DNA from 3 places in the Arthrobacter sp. efr-133-TYG-104 genome. Region 3 is predicted to be linked to each of the others. Evidence: riboswitches for the same ligand, from Rfam matches in the RefSeq annotation. Region 3 holds a riboswitch; each other region holds the start of a gene.
The links. A riboswitch is a leader RNA that binds a small molecule or an ion and turns the genes downstream of it on or off. The one in region 3 is predicted to bind cyclic di-AMP.
Positions count from the first base shown of each region.

Region 1: it holds a riboswitch for cyclic di-AMP, as region 3 does, so the genes downstream of both, QRN04_RS00440 (C40 family peptidase) here and QRN04_RS04630 (hypothetical protein) in region 3, are expected to answer to the same signal.
Region 2: it holds a riboswitch for cyclic di-AMP, as region 3 does, so the genes downstream of both, QRN04_RS09830 (C40 family peptidase) here and QRN04_RS04630 (hypothetical protein) in region 3, are expected to answer to the same signal.

Region 1 is NZ_JARVTA010000001.1:85,655-92,597, forward strand. Features, by position in the region: gene QRN04_RS00435 (M23 family metallopeptidase) at 1-510, shown strand, start outside; cyclic di-AMP (ydaO/yuaA leader) riboswitch at 656-815, shown strand; gene QRN04_RS00440 (C40 family peptidase) at 877-1,581, shown strand; gene QRN04_RS00445 (NlpC/P60 family protein) at 1,682-2,479, shown strand; gene QRN04_RS00450 (HNH endonuclease) at 2,766-3,266, shown strand; gene mobA (molybdenum cofactor guanylyltransferase) at 3,321-3,920, shown strand; gene QRN04_RS00460 (DUF6457 domain-containing protein) at 3,910-4,227, shown strand; gene QRN04_RS00465 (molybdopterin molybdotransferase MoeA) at 4,224-5,588, shown strand; gene fdhD (formate dehydrogenase accessory sulfurtransferase FdhD) at 5,669-6,535, shown strand; gene QRN04_RS00475 (alpha-mannosidase) at 6,708-6,943, shown strand, end outside.
Region 2 is NZ_JARVTA010000011.1:86,710-93,652, forward strand. Features, by position in the region: gene QRN04_RS09815 (cation diffusion facilitator family transporter) at 1-515, shown strand, start outside; gene QRN04_RS09820 (universal stress protein) at 567-1,604, opposite strand; gene QRN04_RS09825 (NAD(P)/FAD-dependent oxidoreductase) at 2,023-2,724, shown strand; gene QRN04_RS09830 (C40 family peptidase) at 2,830-3,624, opposite strand; cyclic di-AMP (ydaO/yuaA leader) riboswitch at 3,628-3,811, opposite strand; gene QRN04_RS09835 (copper resistance CopC family protein) at 3,928-4,563, opposite strand; gene QRN04_RS09840 (NCS2 family permease) at 4,680-6,122, shown strand; gene hutG (formimidoylglutamase) at 6,206-6,943, shown strand, end outside.
Region 3 is NZ_JARVTA010000004.1:56,872-63,814, reverse strand. Features, by position in the region: gene QRN04_RS04660 (TetR/AcrR family transcriptional regulator) at 1-399, opposite strand, end outside; gene ptsP (phosphoenolpyruvate--protein phosphotransferase) at 528-2,228, shown strand; gene QRN04_RS04650 (helix-turn-helix domain-containing protein) at 2,356-2,784, shown strand; gene QRN04_RS04645 (alpha/beta fold hydrolase) at 2,781-3,611, shown strand; gene QRN04_RS04640 (DUF6480 family protein) at 3,734-3,994, shown strand; gene QRN04_RS04635 (ATP-dependent DNA ligase) at 4,015-5,079, opposite strand; cyclic di-AMP (ydaO/yuaA leader) riboswitch at 5,275-5,424, shown strand; gene QRN04_RS04630 (hypothetical protein) at 5,427-6,578, shown strand; gene QRN04_RS04625 (PucR family transcriptional regulator) at 6,723-6,943, opposite strand, start outside.

The sequences.
Region 1 (6,943 bases), on a different contig from region 3:
GCATCGGCCAAAATCGACTTCAGCCGTGCTGCCGTTTCCACGGCAGCGGATCCCGATGGCAAGCTGAAGCAGCTGCTGAGCGCCCAGTCTGTGGCCAGCATCCAGCGTTCATCGTCCCAAGGCACTTTGGGTGCCCCCTTGGACACGCTCGTCACGGCATCGCCGTTCGGTTACCGCGTCAGTCCGCTGACGGGCGGCACCGGTGACTTCCACCGCGGCCAGGACTTCGTGGCGCAGTGCGGCACCGCGGTCCATGCTGCCGCGGCCGGCAAAGTAACTTTCGCAGGATGGCACGAGTACGGTGGCGGCAACCGTGTGGTTATAGATCACGGAAACGGCTTGGAAACTACCTACAACCACCTGTCGTCCTTCAACGTCAAGGTGGGCCAGACGGTCAGCCGCGGCGACGTTGTGGCCCTCAGCGGCACCACGGGAGCCTCCACGGGCTGCCACCTCCACTTTGAAGTCCAGGTCAATGGCGAAGTCGTTGACCCCATGGGCTGGCTCTGACCAACGTGATGGCCATCTCTCGATTCCGTGAGGCCGCTCGTGACCTGAATGTGACATTCGCGTTCAACTGTTGTACCGTACATAACGCATCGGCTTTTTAGGGGGCCGGTGCACTTGAGTGGATTGCCTAGCTCTGCCACCGCTCGAGTTCCGTTCGCAAAATCGTCTGGCAGGGGCGGGGGAACCACTTCTGGTCTTCGCAAGAAGACCTTGGGGTTAAGTCGCAAAGCTTCTCTGAAGCAGCGCGGCCGGATGACTCCCATCCGAATCCGACAGCTCACCTCGCAGGCATTGGGAGAGGCTACCTACGTGTCATCACGCACTACCCCTGCGCGCCACCGCGCCCAAGCGGTTCGAAAGAACCCCTTGAACACTCTTTCCACGGCTGTTTCTTCCAACGCAGGTACAGTAGGCCGCCAGGCCGTCGTGTTGGCAGCAGCCTCCGGTCTTATTCTCAGCGTTGGTCTGCCCGCACAGGCTGCCGACACCGGCGTTTCCGCTTCGGAAGCTTCCGGTACCCAGCAGATGGTAGCCACGGCAGTGGTAACCGCGGAGCCCACCGCTAACGTTGCCTTCGAGAGCCCCGTTGTGGCCACTCAGGAGGCTCCGAAGGTTGTCCAGGCGGTCGCCGGGACTCCCGATGCCACAACCCAGACCACTGCAGGCGCCACAAACAACGCAGGCACTTCGGAAACTGTTACCGCACAGTCGGCCGTAGCCAAGGATGGCGTTTCCAGCGCCGCCGCTTCGGGCCTGGCAGCAATCGCCTACACCGGCATCGGCCACCCCTACGTTTGGGGCGGCACCACGCCCAACGGTTGGGACTGCTCCGGCTTCGCCCAGTGGGTCTACGCCCAGGCAGGCATCAGCATTCCTCGCACGAACGCTTGGACCGTCATGAAGCCCACCAACACTCCTGCTCCTGGCGATCTCGTCATGCAGAATGGCGGCGCCCACGTTGGCATCTACGTTGGCAACGGCATGATGATCAGCGCCTTGAACCCGAGCCAGGGCACGTTGCTGCATGCAGCAGCTGCCACGGGTACATCCTCCTTCTTCACTCTCCGCTAGAAAAATACCCAGTTCACGACTGAGCAGCATTCCCCCAAGTGCTGGTCGGTCACTACCCGCGCGTAACCCCATAGCGCGGATACGAAAGAGAAAAAACATCATGATCAGTGCAAACAAGGTTGCACGGCACCGCGCGGAAGCTCCCAAGACGAGCTCGCTTGCCGTCATCGCAAAAGCAGTCAGTGAGAACGCAGGTGGCGTCGGCCGCCAGGCCGCAGTAATTGCCGCCGCTTCAGGCCTTGTCCTGACCAGCGGTGTAGCTGCCAACGCGGCTGATACGAACGTTCAGCGTGAGTCGACCTCCACGTCCACGCTCGACGTCCAGTCGGTAGCGCAGGCAACGATCGCAGCTGATTCCACTGTTGCCATCTCTTACGAGAGCCCCGTGATCACCACGGTCGAAGCTCCGGCCCCCGTGGTTGAGCAGGCTCCTGCCAAGGCGGAAGCTGCGCCGACGGCTGCTGCGCAGACCACTGCCCCCGCGACCACCGCCACCACCGGCGGTAACGCAACCCTGGCTGTGAACTCCACCTCCAGCGCAACCAAGGCTCCGGTTGCCTCCAGCGGCCTCGGTGCTGCAATTGCTGCAGCCGCCTACGCGCAGCTGGGCGTGAACCAGGACTGCACCATGCTGGTCACCAACTCCCTGGCCGCCGTGGGCATCCACTTCCACGACTGGCCTGCTGGTTACCTTTCCCTCGGCCGCACGGTTAGTGCAGCAGAAGCACAGCCCGGTGACCTCGCCTACTACGCCAACGGCGGTTTGGCCGGCGAGGCCCACATCGCCGTGTACGTAGGCAACGGCATGGCAGTCCACGGTGGCTGGGACGGCTACACCACCAAGCTGTTCAGCGTAAACGTAGGCTCCGGCCCGGTGTTCATCCGCGTCAACGGCTAAGTTCACCGCTTCGGAACACCCTGCTGGCTCCATGCCGGCGGGGTGTTCTGCTTTAAACCGGTGTGTTCTTCTTGAACCTGCAGAGGATGCTCTCGAACGCCGCACATGGGGCGCCTAATCCTGAACACCGCACAAATTTTTGCCGACATCGCACGTGAAACGACAGATAAATTCGTTGATATGGCGTAGAAGTGCTTACCCTTATGGTGTCGATCCACAGCCCGTACATGCAGAGGGCAGCCGGCCCTCGTGCCCCTGACGGGTGCGGCCGTGAAGAGGTACGTGCATGCGCACACTCGTTCTGAATGCTGGATATGAACCGCTGGCGGTTGTAACTTTCCGCCGGGCGCTGGTCCTTGTGCTCACTGGGAAAGCAAGCGTGGTAGCCGAAGGCGACGATCCCGTCGTCGGGCCGCAAGAGATTCTCGGAAGACCTTCCGTGATCCTCCTCAACCGCTACATCCGACCCAAGTACAACCGGGTCACCGCCGTGAGCCGGCGCGGTGTTCTTCGCCGCGACGGACACCGCTGCGCCTATTGCGGCAAAACAGCACACACTATTGACCACGTCCACCCCAAATCCAGGGGCGGCGCGGATTCTTGGGAAAATTTGGTTGCGGCGTGCCTTAAGTGCAATAACGCCAAGAGCGATCACACGTTGGCGGAAATGGGCTGGAAACTCCGTTTTAAACCCGGCGTGCCCCAAGGAGCAATGTGGCAGATCAAGGAACTTGAGAAGCCTGCCCCGGACTGGGATCCCTTCCTGTTGCCTGAATCCGCTGCCTGACATACGGGATCGCGGCTTACGGTGAGTCCGGCCCATGACCGGTAGTGTGGGCGGATGGAATTCGACGCCATAATTCTCGCTGGCGGCAAGGCCACGCGGCTGGGTGGTGCGCCCAAGAACGAACTGCGGTACGACGGCGACACCCTCCTGACGCATGCCCTGCGCGCTGCCGAAGGTGCCGGTGGAGTGGTGGTTGTGGGACCATGCAGCTTGGAGGTCCCTGAGGGGATCCTCAGTGCGCGTGAAGAGCCCGTTTTTGCCGGGCCAGCCGCCGCTATCGCGGCCGGGTTGGATCGTCTTGACGCCAACGGTGGTTCCGCGCCCTGGACGTTGGTACTGGCATGCGACATGCCACATGCTGTTCGTGGCGTAGCCCCTTTGGTGCAGGGGCTCCAATCGGAGCCGGGCGTGGATGGTGCCATGGCGGTGGCCACCGATGGCCGGAAGCAGCCGCTCCTCGGGATGTACAGCACGGCCGCCCTCCAGCGGGAAGTTAAAGCGGCACGCGATTCGGGTAGGTTGACCAACTCCTCTGTTTTCGGGCTGCTTGCTAGGCTGAACCTGCTGACTGTTGCCGTCCCTGCCGGATCCACCGATGACGTAGATACTTGGGCGGACGCAGCGGCTTTGGGCATTGAGGACCTTGGGCATTGACGATGAGTTGGAGGCGGACGTGAAGAGCCAGGAAGAGACGCTCGAGGAATGGTGCCGCGTACTGTTGCAGGCTTTTGAGCTAGAGGGTGTGGAAGTAGACGTCAATGGGGTCCTCTCCGTAGCAGGGGTAGCCGCGCATTCGGTGGTGCGGCCTGCGGCACCCCTGACCACGTTCATCGCCGGTTATGCAGCGGGCATGGCCCGGGGCATTGGCCAGGCAACCGACGCCGACTCCATGGCTGCTGCCTTGGATGTGGCCCGGAAAGCTGCCATTGACTACACGGAGCCGGGGACCGAAGCGGAATGACCGAGGCCCCCCACCCGGGCCACCACGCGGCACATACGTGGGCTGAGGCCCGGCAGCGTGCCTTTGAGGTCGCCACCCCGATTCCGCCGAGCCCGGTTCCGCTCCGGCGAGCCCTCGGGCGCGTCCTGGCCAAGGACGTCGTGGCAGTCCAGGACATGCCCCACTACGCATCGTCAGCCATGGATGGCTGGGCAGTGAACGGCAGCGGGCCGTGGATCTTGAGCGAGCGGGACCACAGGCTGGCGCCGCACCAAGCCAGCCCCATCGTCACCGGAGGACTCATCCCGCCCGGTGCCAAGGCGGTTCTCCGCAGCGAAAGCGGCGTCATTGCCACCGATGATGACGGGCTGCCTGTCCTTGTCTTGGGCGGGGCCGCAAAACCGGGTGAGCCCCGCAACGGGCAGCACATCCGGAAGGCCGGGGAGGAAGCCGCTGCAGGTGAAGTGCTGATCAAAGCCGGGACTGTGCTAAATCCAGCCCATATAGCGTTTGCCGCCCTTGCCGGGCTGGACGAACTCAACGTGCTCGGCAAGCCCTTGGTCAGATTCCTGCTGACGGGATCGGAAGTGGTGACCTCGGGTGTCCCACTGCCGGGGCAGGTCCGGGACACCTTCGGGCCGCAACTGGGAGCCGTCGTCGAAATGTTGGGCGGTATCGCGGGCGAACAAACAAGGGTGGGAGACGACTACGGCCAGTGGCTCGCTGCGCTTCAGGAGCCCGAACCACACGTGGCTGGAGCGGAGCTCATCCGCCCAGAACCAGCCGTTGAAACGGAAGTTCCTGCCGACGTCGTCATCACCACGGGCGGGACGGGGGGCTCGGCGACGGACCATCTCCGGCGAGCCGTGTCCGAGCTGGGCGGCCGGTTGCTGATCGACGGGATCGCAATGCGGCCAGGCCATCCCGCGGTGCTTGCAGAGCTCCCGGACGGACGGTTCATACTCGGCCTGCCGGGCAACCCGCTGGCTGCCATGATGGCACTTCTTACCATCGGTGGTCCGCTGCTGGCAGCCCTGGGCCATGGTCGCATGGACACCGCGCAAGACGTTCCCTGCGGCACGATGATCGACCCCGATCCGGGACGGACCCGCCTCATGCCGTTCAAGCTGCTGTACGGCTTGGCATCTCCTGCGGGTCATTCAGCCGCCGGAATGATGCGCGGTCTGGCGGCCGCCGACGGCGTCATGGTGGTCCCGCCGCACGGCGTGCAGCTGGGAGATATGGTCCCGGCTTTTGCATTGCCCTGGGGCAAACCACTTCCTTCGCCCAAGCCTGCCGAGGACAAACCCCGCAAGCCGCCTGTGCGGGCAAGGGGTAAGGCGCCGGCAGGGCCTGTGGACTGGAGCGCTTTGGACGCTTGAGGCGTTTGTTGGACTGAGGTGGCCAGCGGTGGTGCGGCTTGCCATGATGGACTCATGAACAGGGAAGAACGGAGCGTGACATGGGACGCGTGACCCAGCGCCGCAAGGTGCACAAATTTGTCCTGGACGGCTCCCCCCAAGCCCTGGAACACCCCGTCCGTTACAAGGAGGACGTCCTTGCGGTGGAAGAACCCCTAGAGATCCGCCTTGGGGACATGTCCTTCTCCGTGACCATGCGGACGCCGGGGGACGATTTCGACCTCGTGGCCGGATTCCTGGTTTCCGAAGGCATCATCTGGGAACCCTCGCAGTTGATCTCGGAGCGTTTCTGCGCAGGAGAAGACGAGAACGGGGTGCAGACGTTCAACGTGGTGGACGCGCAACTGAGGCCTGACGTGGCACTGCCGGCCACCGGACGGAATGTATACACCTCCAGTTCGTGCGGAATTTGCGGCACGGATTCCATCGAGGCGGTCCGGAAGTCCTCGCATCACAGCCCTGCCGACGACGATCTGGTGGTTCCGGTGCGTACGCTCGCCTCGCTCCCGGACAGGCTTCGGGAGGCTCAGGCTGTCTTCGCGAAGACCGGCGGGGTCCATGCCGCCGGCCTTTTCAAGATCCACGACGACGGCGGGGCGGAACTGCTCTGCCTGCGCGAGGATGTGGGGCGGCATAACGCGGTGGACAAGGTTGTAGGCTGGGCGCTCCGTGCGGGCCTGTTGCCGTTGCGGGGGATGGTACTCCAGGTATCCGGCCGGGCCTCATTCGAACTCGTGCAAAAGGCGGCCATGGCCGGTGTCCCAGTACTGGCCGCCGTTAGCGCGCCGTCGAGCCTTGCCGTGGAGCTTGCCGAAGAGTCCGGAATCACCGTGGCCGGATTCAGTCGGGGAGCAAGCCTGAACGTCTATACCGGCCGGGAAAGGATTTTGGCCGAAGGTCCGGAATGACGCGGGCCGGGTACGGCGAGCCTCGCCTGGCGTTGCTTGGTTATGGGGCCGCAACCACGTAGATTTTATCCATCGATTGGAACCGCGGACGGGTTGGAATCGCCGCCTGCGTCAACTCGCGGGGAGCATGCTGCCAGCCTCGACCGAAAGCTGATGCCCAAAGGGGAATTCATTGCACGATGACCGCCGGATCACTGAACAGCGCCTGGACAGGTTTGTCAGGGATCGCCTTCTTCCGGCCATCTATGGCAGGTCCGTGCCACTGCGCCTCAGCAGCTGGGAAGCGCCCGATGAACCGGTTCCGGCCGCGGAGGCTATCAGGCAGGTGTTCAGTCCGCAGGAGCACGGAGCACCGTGGGGCAGGGCGTGGAGTACCAAATGGTTGCGCTTACAGGGCGAGGTTCCCCA
Region 2 (6,943 bases), on a different contig from region 3:
TCTGCTCGCTCCTGATTTTGCAAGGCGCGCAGAAAGAAAGCCTGAACGTCCGCGGTGCCTACTTGGAGGTCGTTGGCGACCTCCTTGGTTCAATTGCCGTGATTGTGGCTGCCGTTGTGATCATGACCACCGGCTTTACGGCAGCAGACCCGATTGCGTCGGTCCTCATTTCCCTCATGATCATCCCCAGGGCGTGGCACCTGCTGCGGGACGTAGTGGACGTGCTCCTTGAGGCAACGCCCAAGGGAGTTGATGTGAACATGATCAGGGAACACATCATCGCCGTCGACGGAGTAGTGGAGGCCCACGACATCCACATTTGGACCATCACCTCAGGGGTTCCGGTCTTCTCCGCCCACGTGGTGGTGGAGGACCAAGTGTTGAACGCCAGCGGAGCCGATAGCATCCTCGATCAGCTGGGGACCTGCCTGGGCCGGCATTTCGACACAGAGCACTGCACGTTCCAGTTGGAGCCCGTCAGCCACTCCGAGCACGAGTCACACCAGCACGCTTAGCCGGGACCTAACACTCCCGGTCTGGACCTGGCACTCCCGGCCGGGACCTACCTAGGCTGCCCCGAGCATCGGCCCGAATTGAGGCCGGTCAGCCAACCGAGGGTCTTCCCTGTCCGGGACAACCAACACCGGCCCCTTGGCATGGTGAAGGACGCCATCTGAGGTGGAGCCCAACAGCATTCCGGCGAACCCACCCCGTCCGCGAGTACCCAGGACAACAAGCTCCACCCCGCCGCTGGCCTCAACAAGGACCTCCACCGGTGAACCGTCCCTGAGTTCCGCTTCTACAGTCAATGCAGGGAAGTGGCTCTTGAGCCAGGCCACGCCTGCCTCAAGCTGGACCTTGATGTCCGCGAACAAAGCGTCCCGGTCCATGGGTGCAGGCACCCAAGCAAGTGAGCCGCTGTACTGCGGCACAGCGCAGATAACCCGGAGCTTGGCGCCTATCCGCATGGCTTGTTCCGCCGCATCAAGTACCGCCACCCGGGCTTGCTCCGAGCCGTCAACACCTACCACCACCACGTTCTCCACGGTCCGCGGGCCGGACTTTGCGTGCTGGGCTTTGACGTGTTTATCCTCGGTGTTTTCGCCCAGGCGGTCCGCGCAGTACAGCGGAACCGTCACGGTGGGGCACTTGGCGTGGGCCGGCAGCGCGCTGCTTACCGATCCCAGCAGCCGACCCACAAAACCGCCCCGCCCCCTGCTTCCAAAAACAAGCAGCGCGGCGTCCGCCGAAAGGTCCAGCAGCACGCCCGCGGCGTCGCCGTTTTCCACAGAGGCGTCTACGTCAATGGCATAACTGGAAACTTTGTCCATGGCTTGGGCAATGATGGCCTCCGCGCCCTCGCGGATCACCGAATCGTCTACGGTGGCATAACCGCCGTCGAGCCCTGACGCAGCAAAAATAGGTACCGAGTATGCCGTGACGATGTGCAGCGGAAGCTGGCGGCGTTCCGCTTCCCTCGCTGCCCAAATCAAGGCGCACTTTCCATGCTCGGATCCGTCAACTCCGACCACGATGCCACCAGGCGCCACTGCCTGGTCCTCGCGGTCATTCGGCTCATTGATGTGCCTGCCGTGCTGGTCCATGGGGGCCCGCCTCTCCACCTACTGCTTGATGTTCCGGCTATTCTGCCAGAGGTTTCTTCCTACGGCTTCCCGCAGGCACTGGTGTCAACAACCGGGGCGAAAGATCTCAAGGAATCTCTTCCGCCAATGCCCACTATTCTCGGTCCACAGGGCCTAATCAAGGCGACTTTGGGCTATGTGGGTAACGGTCCGGGCTCAGTTCTTGGACCCCGTTATCGCGGTCCGCCAAGACGCCGAAAAACGCGTCCTTGAAAGCTATCCTTGGCCGAAAAAGTTCGGTAGTGTTCGAGTCACTGAATGGACGGGCAATGTGTTTCACCACACACCTCGGCCATTAGCTGCGGCCGCTTGGGTTTTCCGAATGGGCCCACGCGCAGCCCGAACAGCACCGATGTCAAGGAGGAACCACGCAGTGTCACTGACGCCTGATTCCGGCATGGAACGTACCACCACCGTGGTCATTGGAGCCGGCCTCTCCGGCTTGGCAGTGGCCAGTGAGCTAAGCCGCCACGGAGTCGGTTCCATCGTTCTGGACGGCTTCGGCGCCTTGTCCGCTTCCGGACAGAACGTCAACACGGGAATGCTTCAGCGATGCGACGCGGGTGACCCTGGAACCATCCAAGAACGCCACGAGATCCTCCGGCACTTGCGCAACTACGCCGCCAACCACCACATAGATGTGCGCAATGCCACGCGTGCACTCCGCCTTGATTTCCTTGGGCGTGAACCATCCGCGCAACTCGGTTACGGGCTGTCCAAAAGCTTCACGGGGGCTGCTGCCAACGGTGCGTTGGAGCTCTCAGGCCCCATGGAAGCCGCCCCGCGGCAATGGGCTGTCCATACAGCGGACGGCATTCTGTTGGCGGATCACATAGTGGTGACGCGCTGCGCACAAAGCCAACTGCGTCGTATGCTGTCCGAACTGGGGATCGCCCTGGGCCAGAACTTTGCCACGGCCATGCGTGCCCTGGGAATGCACCTCGTGGGCGTCGGTGAACTCATCGCACCGAGCCCCAAGGAGGTGCTCCGGCAAGCCAAGGCCGTGGGGCAGGCGATTTCGTCAAAGGTCGCTTTGCCTGGCGGATCCGTTTCCACTGGCTCCCGTATGGCCATCGCCTGAAACTTAATCGCACAACTGCGAACACCAAAGGCCGGCACGGTCGAAAGACGCTAGTCCTCGACCATGCCGGCCTTTGGTTTGCTACCTAAAGCTGCAACGTGAAGCTTATGCGCCCGCGCGCACGTACGTGACAGGCCCGACGTTGGTCATCCAGCTAACAGGGTGGATGCCGGTCTGGTTGCCGTTGATGCCACCGCTGATGGCCTGGCCGTTGCCAATGTAAATGGCAACGTGGCCGGACTGGACGATCATGTCGCCCGGCAACGGTGAGCTGACTACCTTGCCGTAGTTCAGGAACTGCAGGGGCGCGAGGTCCCCAACAGGGATGCCGGCCGAGCCAAGGGCCCTTTCCACCATGGCAGTGCAATCCTGCATGATGCCGATCTGGGCGTATGCCGAGGCGACCATGGCGGCGTTCACGCCACTGGCCGGCGCGGCGGCCGCAGGAGCTACAGGCGCTGCAGCCGGTGCGGCTGGAGCGGCCTTGACGGCAACAGGTGCTGGAGCAACAGCTGCGGCGACTGCCTTCTTGGCGACCGGGGCCTGAGCGGCGGGAGCCTCGACGACGGGGGCCGGCTTTTCGACGACCGGGGCTGCCTCCGAGGCAACAGTGGGACGCTCGAAGTTGACGGTTGCCGTGGCCGCAGCGGTGACGACCTTGTTAGGCGCCCCGGTGGCGTGTTCCGCTACGGTGGCAGGGCTGGAATCCCGCTGAACGGGCGGCTCGGCAGCGTGTGCCGCTACGGTGCCGGTCAAGACCAATCCCGATGCCGCGGCGATCACGGCGGCCTGGCGACCAGCGCCGGACGCGTTGCTGGCAACGGCCTTGGAGATGGAAATAAAAGGATTAGGACGTACGGTGTCCGCCTTACGACGGCCGCGAAGAATGCGTGAAGACATGAAAAAGCCTCTCCCGATGCCTGCGAGGTTAGCTGTCGGATTCGGATGGGAGTCACCCGGCCACGATCCCCCGCTGGGCAGCGGAAGCCTCGTGGCTTCACCCCAAGGCACGCTCAAAAGCGACCTAAATTGGGTTCCCCGTCTCTGCCGTGGTTTGTCTGCGAACGGATTCCGGGACTGCGGCAGAGCTAGGCAATCAGTCCGGAAGTGCCCGCTACGTGGAACAGGCACATTTACAACCGTACGGGATCCCTCAGGCAAAGTCACATTTCTGTAACGGACAGGCTTCCTACTCGGGCTTCCTTACTCAGGCTGATCGTCGCCGTCTGCGTCGTCCGGGACTGCCAGCCTGCGGCGCGCCGTCACCGCCAGGTACGCCACTATGCCAACCGCGACCACAGCCAGGCCCACGATGCTCCAAGGAAACGGCTCGGACGAGTCCCGGACGCCTACGCCGTCGGCCGCCCGAGGCGCGCTGCTGCTGCCGGGAGCCGCTTCGCCCGCAGTCGGAACGGCCGCCAAGGCGGACGGCTCCGCAGCGCCGCTTGCCGACGTCGTACTTCCAGTGGTTGCCGTGAAGCTGAAGGTGCCTTCAATGGGATGTGAGTCGGAGCTGACCACGCGCCATACCACCGTGTATTTGCCTGCCGGGGCACCGGAACGCAACTTTTGCACGGCTTGGTTGTCGATTATTTCGACGGCGCCGTCCGCCCAGTTCTGCCCGCCCTCGCTAACCGTTACGCCGGACCCGATGGCCAGCGGCGGGTTATTGAACGTAATCGAAACCGACGCCGGTACCCCTGCCACGGTGGCACCGTCCGCTGGTGCCGTTGACTCAGCGACATCATGCGCGGACGCTGGCGCTGCTGAAAACAGCAAAGCGCCCGCGAAGGCAAGAGCGGCGACGACGGCGGCCAGAAGCGTGCGGGTTGTACGCATTTGGGGCGGTTTCTCCTAGTGTTGGCTTCCTTACAGAGTAGGCGAATGGTCACAGGCACCCACTCCGCGGGGCATAGGATTTGATAGCACACTCCCCCCGAACCCCGGAGACCTTCATGCTGAAACAAGGTTCTGCCCTTGACCGCTACTTCAAGATCACCGAACGCGGATCCACGTACTCACGGGAAATCCGGGGCGGGTTCGCGACGTTCTTCGCCATGAGCTACATCGTGGTCTTGAACCCTCTCATCCTTTCGGGCGCTGATTCCGGCGGGGGTACCTTGGGGTCGGCCGCCGTTGCGGCAACCACTGCCTTCGTTGCAGGCATCCTGACAATCCTCATGGGCGCATGGGCCAAACACCCCTTTGCCTTGGCCACCGGCTTGGGCGTTAACGCCTTTGTAGCGGTCACGGTTGCCACGCACCCGGGCCTTACCTGGCCGGACATGATGGGTTTGGTGCTCCTCTCCGGCCTGACCATGCTGATCCTGGTCCTGACCGGTTTCCGGACGGCTGTGTTCAAGGCAGTTCCCGATGCCCTGAAGACCGCGATCGTGGTGGGCATCGGCTTCTTCATTGCCTTGATCGGGCTCGTGAATGCCGGCTTTGTCCGCCGGATCCCCGACGCCGCCCACACCACGGTTCCCCTGGGGCTGGGCGTCGATGACAAGTTGCTGGGCTGGCCCACACTGGTGTTCGTGGTCGGACTGATCCTGACCATCGCCCTGGTTGTCCGCAAGGTCCGCGGTGCGATCCTGATCGGCATCGTGGTGTCCACGGTGCTTGCGGCCATCCTCGAATTCACGCTTCACATCGGCCCCAGCTTTGATGGAAAAAACGTCAACCCCCGCGGCTGGTCGCTGGTAGCCCCCACCATCTCGCAATGGGGTGCCCCTGATCTGTCCCTGATCGGCAAAGCCAACCCTGTAGGCGCCTTCCAACACCTCGGCTTCATCGCCGCTGCCCTGCTGGCATTCGTGATCCTGCTCAGCATCTTCTTCGACGCCATGGGCACCATGGTGGGCTTGGCCAACGAGGCAGGCACCGTGGATGAACACGGCAACATCCCCAACGTTGACCGTGTCCTTCAGGTAGACGCCCTCGGTGCCATCATCGGCGGTGGCTCGTCCGTGTCCTCGAACCAGATCTTCGTTGAATCCGGCGCCGGCATCGGGGAAGGCGCCCGGACCGGCCTCGCCTCGATCGTCACAGGCCTCCTGTTCCTGGTGGCCATGTTCTTCACCCCCCTGATCAACCTGGTTCCGTTCGAAGCCGTAGCGCCGGCACTGGTAGTGGTGGGCTTCATGATGGTCTCGCAAGTGGGCAAGATCGACTGGCAGGACTGGGGCCTCGGCATCCCCGCCTTCCTGACCATCGCCCTTATGCCGTTCACGTACTCGATCGCGAACGGCTTGGGGGCAGGCTTTATCTCCTACGTGCTGATCCGCGCATTCCAGGGCCGCGCTCGTGAGGTGCACCCGCTCATGTGGGTTGTGGCGGCGGCATTCGTGTTGTTCTTTGGCATCGGCACCATCGAGGAGATGTTCGGAGTCAAGTAAGGGCAAGGCCCTAGTCCGGAGACCCAGACACTCCCGACGCCGAAGTGCTGGTTTTCGTCCACTCCTTCGGGTGTGCTTGAAGCATGGGACCAACAAACAGCCAGAGCCTCACTGTAGACATCAGCCCCAACGCCTGGACCGGCCGTTTCGACGGCGACGGCGCCGAGCACCGCCGCTGGTGGCAGGCCATGGCGCCCCACACCCAGGCAGCGGCCGAGGCAGCTGCGCGGCCCGCCGTCGTGCTTGGTTTTTGCAGTGATGCCGGGGTCCTTCGGAACAAGGGCCGCGTGGGCGCGGCTGCGGCGCCTGCAGCTATCCGCTCGGCGCTGGGCCCGTTGGCCTATCACCTGGACCGTGACGTGTTCGACGCCGGCGACGTGGTGGTTGAGGGCGACGCGCTCGAAGCGGGCCAGGAACGTGCCGGGCAGGCTATTTCGAAGCTGCTCGACGCCGGAAACCTCACGGTGGTTTTGGGCGGCGGGCATGAAACAGCGTTCGCCAGCTACCTTGGCGTGGCCGGATCCGAATCCGTTCAAGGGAAGCGGCTGGGCGTGCTGAACCTGGATGCCCACTTTGACCTGCGGGATGAGGCAACTCCAAGCTCGGGTACGCCGTTCCTTCAGATGGCCACGGCGGAGGCCGAGGCCGGACGAAAACTGAACTACGCCGTCGTCGGAATTTCCGAACCCAACAACACCCGGACGCTTTTCGACACCGCAGACCGGTTGGACGTGAAGTACATCCTGGACGAACAGTGCTCGCGCGAAGCGGTTGAAGTATTCGTCGCGGACTTTTTGGCCGGCATCGACGTGCTTTACTTG
Region 3 (6,943 bases):
GGCCGCCTTGTTCAGCATCTCCTCCAGGAGCGCCTCAGCATCGGCCACGATTGCCGGGCGGCTTTCCGGCCGGATATTGCCGAACATCACCAGATACAGATGGGGCTGGGTGAGCCCGAACTGGACGTGGTTATCCCACATCCGCCGGACGTCCTCCAGGGGCTCCCCGGACGGCGCAAAATCCCGTTCCCCCGCCACGTATTCTTCGAAACCGGCGGAAACGACGGCGTCAAAAAGACCTTCTTTGTCGCCAAAGTGGTGGTAGAGCGTAGGGGCCGTGACTCCGGCGAGCTTGGTGATCTGGCGCGTTGAGACCGCTGACCCCTCCGAATTCGCCAGCAATTCGGCAGCTGCACGAAGCAACCGAATTTTCGGCGGAAGCTGGTCATCGAAACTCATAACCGCTACCCTAACACCTATAGCGTTGCTATATGAAGTGGCTCACAAGAGTATTTTGTAAGCTAATCCCGTAGGCTCCCGATGCCGTCGTCGGCGGGTTGAACCAACAAGCAGGAACAGAGGATTCAGTGCAGAATTTCCAAGGCGTCGGGGTCAGCCCTGGCCGCATCATTGGTTCCGTCCGCCAGATGCCAAAGCCGGTGAGCGAACCGGCGTCGGGCGAGCGCCTGGCCGCGAACACCAGCCCGGAAGACGCCGTCGCAGGCCTGAAGGCCGCCGCGCAGTCCGTGCATGACGAACTCAAGCGGCGCGCGGACTCCGCCTCGGGGGACGGCAAAGCGGTGCTGGAAGCCACGGCCCTGATGGCCAAGGACACCATGCTCCTGAAATCTGCCGCGAAGCTGATCAATGCCGGTTCGTCGGCAGAGCGGGCCATCTGGGAGGCCGGCGCCTCGGTCTCCGAAATGCTGCACAACCTGGGCGGCTACATGGCCGAGCGCGCTACCGATGTGCTGGATGTCCGCGCCCGAATCGTGGCCGAACTCCGTGGCGTCCCTGCACCCGGCATCCCCTCCTCTGACACACCTTTCATCCTGGTCGCTGAAGATCTGGCACCGGCAGACACCGCGACGCTGGATCCCGCAGTGGTCCTGGCACTGGTGACATCCGGTGGCGGACCCCAGTCGCACACGGCAATCATTGCCCGCTCGCTGGGGTTGCCCGCGGTAGTCGCAGCCCAGGGTGTCGACGCCATCGCCGACGGCACAGAGGTGTACGTGGACGGCGCGGCTGGATTTGTCGCAGAGTCGCCTTCGGGTGAGCATCGGGCTGCGGCCACAGCCTGGGCGGAAACCTCCGCCACCCTGGCGGAATTTGACGGCAACGGCACGACGGCGGACGGCCACTTGGTGCCGCTCCTCGCCAACGTGGGCGGAGCCAAGGATGCCGTGGCAGCAGCAGGCCTCGGGGCGCAGGGTGTGGGACTGTTCCGCACCGAATTCTGCTTCCTGGAGCGGGACACCGAGCCATCCGTCGATGAACAAGCAGCGGCGTACAAGGCCGTGTTTGACGCCTTCCCGGGCAAGAAAGTTGTCCTCCGCACCTTGGATGCCGGGGCCGACAAGCCGCTGCCATTCCTCACGGACGCCAGCGAACCCAACCCTGCCCTCGGCGTTCGTGGCTACCGCACCGACTTCACCACCCCGGGCGTCTTGGAGCGCCAACTTGAGGCGATCGCCCGGGCTGCCTCCGAGTCCGAGGCAGATGTGTGGGTCATGGCCCCGATGATCTCCACCGCCGCCGAAGCAGGACGCTTTGCTTCATTGTGCGCTGCCGCCGGAATCCAGACCCCGGGCGTCATGGTGGAAGTTCCCTCTGCCGCCCTCACGTCCGCCGCGGTTTTGCGCGAAGTAGAGTTCGCCTCCCTGGGCACCAACGACCTCACCCAGTACGCCATGGCCGCCGACCGCCAACTCGGGCCCCTCGCCGAGCTCAACACGCCCTGGCAGCCGGCAGTTCTCCGCCTGGTGCAGCTCACCGTGGAAGGTTCGACGCTCGAAGGATCCGGCCGGGAAGGCGACAACAAACCGGTAGGAGTCTGTGGCGAGGCGGCAGCGGACCCGGCACTCGCCGTCGTGCTTACCGGGCTGGGTGTCACCACGCTGTCCATGACGGCGCGCTCGCTAGCAGCGGTGGGGACGGTGTTGAAGACGGTCACGCTGGAACAGGCCCAAGAGCTCGCCCGCTTGGCGCTCTCGGCCCCCAGCGCCATCGAAGCCCGCGATTGGGTGCGCGCAAAGCTCCCCGTGCTGGACGAGCTCGGGCTTTAACAGTCCGGCCGCCCTGCCCGTTTCGATGCTTCGCTGCGGAGCATGCCGTGCGAACGGCACTGCCCGCAGCGGGCCATCGAATTGGGCACGTCCGCACCCGTTGGACGCCACACGCTAGGCTTCTGCCATGGCATTGATAGCTCCCCGCGTCACGGCAGGCCTTCCCGCCGACGACGCCAGGAATCTCGCGCGTTCCCTCCAGGACAGCAACGACGTCACGGTGTTCGTGGACGGTACTGTCCACCGCCTGCCCGGCCAGGCAAGGGACGCCGTCGTGGACCTCTTGGCACGGCTTGGCCGGGGTGAAACGGTGACGGTCAGCAGCGTGGAGGAAATGCTCACCACGTCCCAAGCTGCGGAACTGGCCGGCATCTCGCACACCTACCTGCGCAACATGACGGATCGTGGCGAAATCCCGGTGGAATACAGGGGAACGCATCGTCGTATCCGGCAAGCTGCGATCATCGAGTGGCTGGAAAAGCAGAAACGCTCCGAGGCCGAGGCCGCCACCCCCGCGGAAACCGGGACCAAGGAAACGGGACCCAAGCACGCATGACAGCACTCCTCTCCGCCGACGTCGAAGCCTTGGGCCTGACCGGCCGGATCTACTGGGCCGACGGAACCCCTGCCCCAACTGCAGCACCCGCAACAGCGACAGCACCAACGCCCGCATCAAGCCACGGCAGCGCGAGCAGCGAGCCGGCCTACATCCTGATCCACGGCATCGGGGTATCGCACAGGTACCTCGCCCGGCTCCATGCGGTCCTTGGCGCGGGTTCCCCCACCTATTCCTTGGACCTGCCAGGCTTCGCAGGCACACCGAAGCCGGGACGGCGACTTCAGGTGGAAGATTACGGGGCGTTCATTGCCGAGGCCTTGGCGTCCTGCGGAATCGAGTCCTACGTCTTGGTGGGCCATTCAATGGGGGTGCAGTTCGCGATCGAGGCTGCCTTGCATGCACCGGAGCGAGCCGATCGGGTGGTCTTGATGGGCCCGGTGGTCGACGCCAAACACAAGAACCTGTGGCGCCAGTCCGTCGCGCTCGGCCTCGATGGCCTGCTGCGCGAGAGCCCGTCGTCCAACTGGTTGGTCATCAGTGATTACCTGCGTTGCGGACCCCGCTGGTACCTCACCGAGCTGCCCGTCATGATGCAGTATCCAACCCATGCACGGTTGGCCGGGATCACGGTGCCGGTGCTGATCCTCCGCGGAAGCCGCGACCACGTGGCCGGTCCGGAGTGGTGCTTGCAACTCTCCAGGACTGTCCCCCAAGGACGCCTGGTGGAGATTCCCGGCGTCGGACATGTGGCCCAGCATATGCGCCCCAAGGCAGTGGCCGATGCCATTCGCAGCTTCGTCTCCGCCACGGCCCGCCACCGCTGAGCGGCGGCCCCGGAAGCGTACGACGCCGGCCGGTCACCCCGCCTGCCCTTGTTGGGTCCGTGTTGCCCGGCTAAGCTTGCCATGTCAGCGCAATAGTAAGTTTGCTTACGAAAGGGTTGCTCGTGACCAAGGACTCGAAGGAAGAAACACAAGGCTTCGGCGTAACCGGTGCCAAGGGACCCGTGGACACCACGGCCCCAGCGGACAGCATCCATGAAGACCCGGACATGCGCCGGGATCGTGACGATGATCCCGCAGCCTCGGCAAACCCCGACCCCCTCAACGGCAACATCACCGGGTTGGAACCGGGAGGGGGCGTCCCGCCGGGTGAAACCCCGCCCGCCGAGGACAGCATGAGCATGGATCAAGGACACGACGAGTAACGCACGCCAGCGTGCCCGGGCTACGTGAGCTTCAGGATCTTGCCGAGATCGTAGTCGGCCGGTTCCTCCAGCTGCGAGTAGGTGCAACTGTCGGGTGTCCGGTCCGTCCGCCACCGCCGGAACTGGGTGGTGTGCCGGAAACGATCGCCCTCCATATAGTCGTACGCCACTTCGATCACCAGGTCAGGGCGAAGCGGGACGAAAGAGAAGTCCTTGCCGCCGCTCCACCTGCTCTGGGCCCCGGGCATCCTGGAACCACCCGCCGCTTCATCTTGCGTGGCCCACTCACCCCACGGATGGTCGCCGAGGTCCACTTGGTACGGTTCCAACTCGGCCACCAGGCTCTCCCGTTTGGCCATGGGGAACGATGCCACCACCCCCACGTGGTGAAGCCGCCCGTCGTCGTCGTAAAGGCCCAGCAGCATGGACCCGACGACCTTTGCCGTCTTGTGCCAACGGAAGCCCGCCACCACGCAGTCCGCGGTTCGCACGTGCTTGGTCTTGAACATGACGCGCTTGTTGGGTTGATATGTGCCGTCCAGTGGTTTGGACAGCACGCCGTCGAGCCCTGCGCCTTCCAGTTGGACGAACCACTCCTTGGCCCTCTCCAAGTCGGTCACTGCGGGGGTGATGTACACAGGGGGTTCGGCCGTGGAGAGTGCTTGCTCCAGGATTGCTCGGCGTTCCGAAAAAGGCCGGCCCGTCAGGTCGTCATCACCTAGGGCAAGGATGTCGAAGGCGACCAACGACGCCGGGGTCTTCTCCGCCAGCATCCGGACCCTGCTATCGGCAGGATGGATGCGTTGCTGGAGAACCTCGAATTCAAGCCTGTTGCCTTGGATCAGGACAATCTCGCCGTCGATGACGCACTTGTCCGGAAGGTTCCCCTGCAGCGCCGCCACAAGCTCCGGGAAATACCGGGTCATGGGCTTCTCATTCCGGCTGCCGAGGACTATCTCGTCCCCATCCTTGAAGACGATGGTCCGGAAGCCATCCCACTTGGGCTCGTAGTGCCCAACATCCGGGATGTCAGGGACTGACTTGGCGAGCATGGGCGAGACGGGCGGCATCACGGGCAGGTCCATAGGTCAATGTCTACCTGCCCTGGCCCAGTGAAGCTAGTGTTGGGCGATGGATATCCGGCCGTGTTGCGGGCGGGAGCCGTGACGGCCGCGCAGCCGTTACATTAATGTGACTTTGTTTTCCGGCTAGGGTAACTTCATAGGGCGACCCGGAACTCCGCTGGGCCGTTTCCGGGCTGACGCCGAGCTCTGCCGCAATCCGGGATTCCGCTAGACCCACGGCAGAGACGGGGGACCCAGTGTTCCGGGCTTGTTCCCCGACAAGCCCTTGGGGTGTAGCCGCCAACCGCGGCCGGACGGCCTCGTCCGAACCCGACAGCTAACCTCGAAGGCGTCGAGAGGCAACAACCATGTCCCCAACCATGGATCAGCCGCGACGCGCCCTGCGTGAGAGCGAGCGCGCCAAACCAACAGGCCGCCGTCGGGCGTCTACTGACAGTCCCGCACTTGCGGACCCGGCACTACCGATGACCCGTGCGGCACGGCGTGCCGCCGAGCGGCAACGCGAGCACGCTTCCGGCGTGGGCGTCGACGACGACGCCAGCCACGCCGAACGACCCGCCGCCGCTGGGCCCCAGCCCGTGCAAACCGCGTTCGAGCAAACCGCGACCGTCCCCGAGGCCCTGGCTGGAGAAGCACCGGCCGGAGCAGATCTGGCCGGCGACGATCTGGCCACAGTTCAGATTCCAGCCGTTCAGCCCGCCCCTACTGAAGCGACCGCGGAACCAGTCGCCGCAGCAGTCACGGCAGCCATCCCGCTCCAAGCTGCCGAGGTCTCTTCGTTTCCGCACCACCGGCCGCGCCAATACAGTCGCGAACCATACGCGGTACTACACAAGGCCGCGTCAGTCCGCCACATGAGCCAACGCATGGCCATGGTGGCAGGGGCATTGGGCCTGGCCTTGACTGTGGGCACGGTGGGCCACGCTCTCGATCTTCCGTTCTTTGGCAGCGAAAGCAAGGTCACGGACGCCAGTGGCGGCGGCGCCGGTGCCACGATCGCACAAACCACGGCCTCGATCTCCGGCGTGCCCGGCGGTTCCAGCGCCGCATCCGCTGTCGCTGCCTCGGCGGGTGCAACGCCTACTGCGGAGTCATCAGACGTCAGCCAAGCCGCCACTGTTTCGGGCGCGCCGGATACTGGGGCGTCGTCGTCGCCCGCGGCCTCCGGCACTCCCACAGTTTCCCTTGCGCCGCCGGTGTGGGTTCCTTCGGCAGCCCAACCAGCAGCGCCGGGCACGCCAGCCGCACCCGCGCCTGTTCCCGCCCAGCCAGTTCCTGCCCAGCCAGTTCCCGCCCAGCCAGTTGCGAGCGGCGCGGCTTCGGACAACGTTCCGACGACGCCGCCCACCTCGACGCCTACTGCCACCTCAACGCCGCGGCCTACTGCAACACCCACACCTCAGCCCACCGCCACCCAGGCCCCGAGCCCTGCACCGCAATCCTCGGGGCAGTCGGCGCTCGGATCCCTTCTCGGCACAGTCAAGAAGGCGCTCCGATGAGCCCTCGACTGCCTACGGCTTTCGGACACACTGGCTGGCATGGCCGGTACTGCCGCGCGAGCCGCACCGCCCCGGTTCGGGGCCGGCTTGGCCGCTGGAGTTGCCAACGGCTCCAGCGCTCCTGATAAGCGCAGGGCCGCAAGATTAGATCCGCGGTCTTCCGGCCCAACGCCGTGCCTTCAATGCCGCGTGCAACTCAAGCCGGACCGCACCATTCAAGGGATCCGCGCCAATGAGTTGCCGAATGCGGCCGAGCCTGTTGTAGATGCTGCTTCTGTGAAGGTGAAGCTTGGTGGCGACATCTTGGACCGAACTGTCGTTGTCGTAAAGGAGTTCCAGCACCGGTAGGAGTTCACCGTTGCGGT